2 regions of the Azoarcus sp. DN11 genome follow, and region 2 is predicted to be linked to the other one. Evidence: predicted binding sites of a transcription regulator. Region 2 holds the regulator's gene; the other holds the start of a gene.
What was found. The regulator FNR, encoded in region 2, switches genes on or off when oxygen is low (the NO sensors DNR and NnrR bind a similar motif). The targets are predictions, from matches to a motif close to TTGANCTAGNTCAA.
Positions count from the first base shown of each region.

Region 1: a site for FNR is predicted at 1,611-1,624, ahead of CDA09_RS00835 (DUF3079 domain-containing protein). Genes of this name have one in related genera too.

Region 1 is NZ_CP021731.1:184,484-187,887, forward strand. It holds gene CDA09_RS00825 (AAA family ATPase) at 1-493, shown strand, start outside; gene CDA09_RS00830 (class I SAM-dependent methyltransferase) at 483-1,061, opposite strand; gene CDA09_RS00835 (DUF3079 domain-containing protein) at 1,323-1,532, opposite strand; gene trmA (tRNA (uridine(54)-C5)-methyltransferase TrmA) at 1,772-2,875, shown strand; gene CDA09_RS00845 (hypothetical protein) at 2,880-3,242, opposite strand; gene CDA09_RS23090 (hypothetical protein) at 3,380-3,404, opposite strand, start outside.
Region 2 is NZ_CP021731.1:3,644,328-3,647,731, forward strand. It holds gene hemN (oxygen-independent coproporphyrinogen III oxidase) at 1-1,079, opposite strand, end outside; gene fnr (fumarate/nitrate reduction transcriptional regulator Fnr) at 1,213-1,959, shown strand; gene CDA09_RS16835 (hemerythrin domain-containing protein) at 1,999-2,529, opposite strand; gene CDA09_RS16840 (SirB2 family protein) at 2,529-2,924, opposite strand; gene CDA09_RS16845 (NnrS family protein) at 2,928-3,404, opposite strand, start outside.

The DNA of each region.
Region 1 (3,404 bases), 1.5 Mb from region 2:
CCTGGGCTTCGTCTTCCACAAGCAGGGCACCAACCTGCTGAAGACCAAGGGCGACATCGAGCACGACGTGCGCGTGCTGCTTGGCGGCATGGCCAACGAGGAGCTTTTCTTCGGCGAGGACGGCACGACCAACGGCGCCCACAACGACATCACCCGCGTCACCCAGCTCCTGCATCACGCCGTCGGCGAGATGGGCATGTACCGCAAGACGCGCCTCAACTTCGGCGCGCTCACGAACGACGGTCAGCGGTCGAGCCGCGTGCTCGACGAAGAAACGCGCGGCATCATGGAGGCGCAGAGCGAGCGGCTGTATGGCGAGACCAAGGCGGTGCTGGCGGGGTTCAGGCCGCTCACGGAGCATCTGGTCGGCAAGCTGCTGGAGGCCGGCGAGATGAGCCTGGACGAGACGCTGGCGGAGATCCGCCGCTTCGAGGCGTCGACTGCGGCATCGCCGGACTCGCGCGCCGGTTCCGGCCTCGCGTTCAGGGTGTGAGCCCCAGCTCCCAGATTCCCGCCGGCGGGGGGTTGCGCCAGATCACCGAGGTGCGTTTCCAGCGCAGATGCCGCGGCGCCAGAAAGGGCGCGCGCGGCTGGTACGTAAACTGCACGAGCTTGCGCTCGGGGTTGTGCGCGAGGAAGCGGCACAGGCTGTGCGCGGTCTCGGTCGCGACGTGCGCGGGGAGCGAGCGGAAGGGCAGGCTGGAGACAAGAACGATCCGGCCGGGGTGCTCTATCAGGGAGTCGACGACCTGGCTGGCCGTCGCCTGGCGGATGTCCGCGCCGGGATAGCGATGGCGCAGGCGGCGCGCGAGCGCCGCTTGCAGTTCGACGGCGATCAGGGGCACGTGGGGCAGTTTCTGCAGCAAGGCGTCGGTGACCGCTCCCGTGCCCGCGCCGAGTTCGACGACGAGGTCGGCACCCTCCGCGGCGCCCGCCATCGCATTCGCGAGCGCGCGCGAAGACGGCAGCAGCGTACCGGTCGACGCCGGATTCCGCAGCATCGCGACCAGCAGCTGCAAGTGCGCAGAAGAGGGCGTGGCAAGCCGAAACATGTCCGCCATATTAGTGAGCGACCGCCGCAGGGGCGCGCGCGCTTACATTTTGAAATGAAAACCCTCCGCACTGCTCGGGCCGTCAGGGGGAGTCGTGGCGCGGTTTTCCTCTGCCTGAGAACGCTGGATGACGAGGCGAGTTCCCCGGCGATGGGCGCGCGTGGTGCTTTCGACGGGCAGGGGTCCGAATCGGACGATGTGGGTCGCCTGCGCGACGACGTGGCGCGCCCGGAAAACCGTCCGGGTTCACACAAGGTGCCGGGATGGGCCTCAGGCCGCGGTCTCGGGCTTCTGGGTCTCTTCCGTGACGTCCAGGCCCCAGTCGCCGTACTCGTACCAGTCGTCGCCGAGCAGCTCGGCCGGGTGCTGCGTGCGGCCCGAGCCGTTGCCGCAGCCGAGCGAGTCCGCCGGGCAGTATTTGTCACAGCCCCAGCAGATGCGTTCGGGGTGCTTGGGGTGCAGGGGGAATTTCTTGGCCATGTCGGGGAGCCTCGTGACCGCTTGGGTTGCGGATTCTGTAGATGTCCGACAACTTTACTCGGTTATGGCCGGCGAACTTTGATGTCCGTCAAGATTGCCCGGTGTCGCGACGGCTGCACCGCAGGCGCGGGCGGCGTATAGTCGCGGGTCCGCGAAGCGCTCTTCCCTTTTCGCTCCGCCTGCCGACCCCGCGCCGCAGCCTCCCGTCCAGGCTGCGGCGCCCGCACTGCCGAATCAAGATGTCACTGCCCCGTTTCGATCCCGCCGACTACCCCGCCCAGCTCGCCGACAAGGTGGCCCGCTTCGCGAGCGATTTTGCGCCGCTGGGCGTCTCTGCCCCGGAGGTGTTCGCGTCCGAGCCGCTGCACTACCGCCTGCGGGCGGAATTCCGCATGTGGCACCACGGCGATGGCCTCGTCGACTACGCGATGTTCGCCGCGGACGACCCGAAGACGCCGGTGCTGCTCGAAGACTTCCCCGCGGCGGCGGCGCCGATCTGCGCACTGATGCCGCGCCTGCGCGACGCGCTGCGGGCGGACGACGTGCTGCGCAGGAAGATCTTCCAGGTCGAGTTCCTCGCGACGCTGAGCGGCGAACTGATGGTGAGCCTGGTCTATCACCGCGCCCTCGACGAGGCGTGGGCGGTGGCGGCGCGCCTGCTCGCGGAGCGGCTGGGCGTGCAGGTCATCGGCCGCAGCCGCAAGCAGAAGATCGTGCTCGATCGCGACTGGCTGCTGGAAGAGTTCGACGTGGACGGCCGGCGCCTGCGCTACCAGCAGATCGAAGGCAGCTTCACGCAGCCCAACGGCGGCGTGAACCGGCAGATGCTCGGCTGGGCGCGGCGCCAGGTGATGGGCGTCGGCGGCGACCTGCTCGAGCTCTATTGCGGCAACGGCAACTTCACGATGGCGCTGGCGCCGCTCTTCGAGCGCGTGCTCGCGACCGAGGTCAGCAAGTCCTCGGTGCGCGCCGCGCACTACAACCTCGAGGCCAACGGCATCGACAACATCACGATGGTGCGCATGTCGAGCGACGAGATCAGCGACGCCTTCGCCGGCGGGCGCGAGTACCGGCGCATGAAGGATGTCGATCTCGCGAACTACCGCTTCTCCACGCTCTTCGTCGACCCGCCGAGGAGCGGCCTCGACGACGCCACCGTGACGCTCGCGCGCGGCTTCGACCGCATCCTCTACATCTCGTGCAACCCGGTGACGCTGCGCGACAACGTCGCCGCCCTCGCCGACACGCACGACATCGCCGCCGCCGCGGTGTTCGACCAGTTCCCCTACACGCACCACCTCGAGGCCGGGCTGCTGCTGACGCGGCGTACCGCGGGCGGCTGATCGTTCAGCGGCGGTGTCCCTGGGGTCGCGGCGTCGACGGCGGATCGGGGCGCTCGGCGTCCTCCAGCGGATAGGAGTCGGCGAAATAGGCCGGCCCCTTCATGATCAGCACGATCACCGCGCCGATCGCCAGCACGGTGACGCTGCTGAAGGTCAGGCCGAGGATGCTGAGGCCGATGATGTCCGCGGTCGTGATGCTGGCGGTCGGATCCGGCCCGAACCCGGCCCACGCCAGCAGGCGCGCGAGTGCCGGCGCCAGGCCGGCGATCAGCGCGCCACCCACCAGCACGAAGGGAAGTCGTAAGAGCAGGTTGCGTTCAAACACCGTCGAGACGGCGGTTCTGTCGGGGAGGTGCGGGGAGTTCATGGCGACTCCTTTCGTTCTGGTGGGGGTTGGACGTTGCGCGGGGCGGATGATTCCATGCGAAATCGCTTCAGGGTGCAAGCAGCGGGACCCGACCCCGGATCTGACCGCGAGCCGATCGTCGAGACGGATCGCCCGGTTTAACGTGCTCCCGCTTCCTGCGAA
Region 2 (3,404 bases):
TCGTCGCGATCGAGGGCGTCGTAGTACTCGTCGAGCGTCTTCACGTTCTGCGAGTACACCGGGCCGATCTTGCCGATCGCCGACACGCCGAAGGCCAGCAGGTCGCATTCGGCCTGCGTCGAATAGCCCTGGAAATTGCGGTGCAGGCGCCCCTGGCGCTGGGCGATCGTGAGCTCGTCGTCCGGCTTGGCAAAGTGGTCCATGCCGATATAGACGTAGCCCGCCTCCGTCAGCCGGCGGATCGCCATCTGCAGGATCTGCAGCTTGGTGTCCGAGGTCGGCATGTCGTTGATCGAGATACGGCGCTGCGGCTTGAACAGGCCCGGCAGGTGCGCGTAGCTGTACAGCGAGATGCGATCCGGCGACAGCTCCAGTACCTGCTCCAGCGTGCGGTTGAAGCTGATGATGTTCTGGCGCGGCAGGCCGTAGATCAGGTCCATGCTGATGGACTTGAAGCCGGTGGCGCGGGCCGACTCGATCACGAGCCTGGTTTCATCGAAGCTCTGGATGCGATTGACCGCTTCCTGCACGTCTTCGTTGAAGTCCTGCACGCCCACGCTCATGCGGTTGAAGCCGAGGTCGGCGAGCAGCTTCACGGTGTCGAAGTCGACCTTGCGCGGATCGACCTCGATCGAGTATTCGCCGTTCGGCACCAGCGTGAAGCGCTTGTGCACCGAATCCATGAGCTGGCGCAGCTCGTCATGCGACAGGAAGGTCGGCGTGCCGCCGCCGAGGTGAAGCTGCGTGACCTGGTGGCTACCGCCCAATGCGGCGGCCTGCATCCCGATTTCCTTATCGAGATACTTCAGGTACTTCGCCGAACGTGCATGATCTTTCGTGATGATCTTGTTGCACGCGCAGTAGTAGCAGATCGTGTTACAGAACGGGATGTGGAAGTATAATGAGAGCGGTTTGCTCACGCCCCCGACACCGCGTTGCGCCAGCCAGTCCCGCAATGCACGGGCATCGAACGCTTCGACGAAGCGGTCGGCCGTCGGGTAGGACGTGTAGCGCGGCCCATTGATGTCGAACCGGCGAATCAGCTGCTGGTCGAACACAAGATCTTTCTGACTGGTCATGGATGTTTCGCTTGAGTGCATTCCGTACGATCTCAAAAAGCCGCAGTTTTGTGGTTGACGTGGATCAACGGTCCATTCCGCCGGGCGCCTGCCACTTCTCGGTCGATGTAGAAGGAACAATATTATCGTGCAAATGAAGGCGACGGTGCCGATTACAGTCGCGAGCCTGAAGGTCGCATGCTCCCAGTGCAACCTGGTCGAACTGTGCCTGCCCTTCGGGATGTCGGAATCGGAAATCGACCGTCTCGACGAACTGGTCGGTGCGCGGCGCAAGATCAAGCGGCAGCAGCATCTGTATCGCGCGGGCGATCCGTTCGAGGCGATCTACGCGATCCGCGCAGGTTCGTTCAAGACCGACGTGCTACTCGAGGACGGGCGCGAACAGGTCACCGGCTTCCAGATGACCGGCGAAATGCTCGGTCTCGACGGCATCAGCACCGAAGCCCATTCCTGCAATGCGATCGCGCTCGAAGACAGCGAAGTCTGCGTGATCGCCTACAGCAAGCTCGAGGAACTGTCGCGCGTGGTCGAAGGCCTACAGCTCCAGTTCCACAAGGTCATGAGCCGCGAGATCGTGCGCGACCACGGCGTGATGACCCTCCTCGGCTCGATGCGCGCCGAAGAGCGCCTGGCGGCCTTCCTGCTCAACATGTCGCAGCGTTTCACGGCGCGCGGCTTCTCCCCCGCGGAATTCCACCTTCGCATGACCCGCGAGGAGATCGGCTCCTATCTGGGCCTCAAGCTCGAAACGGTGTCGCGGGCCTTCTCGAAGTTCCAGGACGAAGGCCTGATCGCGGTCCAGCAGAAGCACATCCGCATTCTCGACATCGTCGGCCTGAAGCGGCTGATCCAGCACCCGTCGCCGTCGCCCCGCCCCTGACCGGGGTGCGTGCCGTGCCGCCGATTGCGGCGCCCCGCCCTATTGGCGCCGCCGCGCAGTCATCGTTCCCGACAGCACCTCGATATCCTGCGCGCCGAGCACGCTGCGGGCGACGGGGAGCAATTCGCCTTCCTCCCGCGCGATGTGACGCCGGTAAGCGCCCGCGAATTCCTCCACCGCGGCCGGCGTCAGGTCGGCACTTTCTCCGCGCGCGATGCACTCGAGCCGCGCGCGCATCTGCGCCCAGCCCGCGAACAGCCGCTGGTGATCCGCCAGGATCCAGTCGATGAGCGTACCGAGCTCGCCCCGCCGGGCCTCATCGACGCGCTCGCGCAGGACGGGAAAGAGATCGTCCTCCTCGTCCTGGTGGTGCTTCACCGCGGCAACATCGAAGTAGCGCATCACGTTGGTCGCGGCCTGTTGCGCCTGGCGGTCGGGACCATGCTCGGGAAGCCAGGCCGCGAGCCGGGCCAGCGTGGCCAGTTGTGCCTGCAGGCGCTCATGGCAGGCTTCGAGCATCTCGAGCGGGGTTTCGAAACCCGGCGACGTGGGGATCAGCGAATCGGCCATCAAAACACTCCGGTAAGAGTCAGGAATCCGGCGGGGTTCTTGCTCAACGCCACCGAGACGATCCACGAGAAAGTGACGACGGCCGCGGCCAGCGCCAGCACGCGGGTCCGCATCGTGCGACCCCAGCGCAGCGCAGTCGCGCCGAGAAGGATGTAGACGACGAGACCGATGACCTTCGCGGTGACCCAGGGCACGACGAAGGGATACTGCCCGCTCATCACCGCAAGCGTGATCGCGCTCCCCAGGAATACCGTATCGATGATGTGCGGCAGGATGCGCGTCACACGATGATCGACGAGGGGACTCCGGAGCATCATCCATAGGCCCTGCAGCAGGAAGCCGCTGCCGCTCAGAACGGCACACGTGACGTGCAGGTGCTTGACCGTCAGGTACATGGATCACCCAGGGCGACCGTCGCTGCGCGGCCGCCAGTAGATTGGCAGGTAGCGTGTGGCCCAGGCGCCGAACACGCCCAGCCAGCCCAGGACGGCGAGCAGCATGACCGTGGCGGACCAGCCCGCGGGAACCACTTCAGCAAGGACCCGGATCACGACCACCAGTTCCAGCCCGAGGAACAGTCCCCAGGTCAGCCGGTCGGCGACGAGCTTGCGTCCGGAGTGGCCCAGGCTGACACGCGAGACCATCGCCAACAGGACGGATCCGAAGAAGCCGACGCCGATCGCATGCAGGGGCGCCAGCCCCAGGACCGCGTAACCCAGCAACGATGCGACGCCCTGGATGGAGAACAGCGTCAGCGCGATTCCGAGCCAGAGAAAGCCGATGTGCAGCATCCCCAGCAGCGGCACCTTCAGCGCCGGAACCGGCCTCCACTGCCGCGACAGCCACAGCGCGGCAAAGGCGGCGGGCGCATCGAC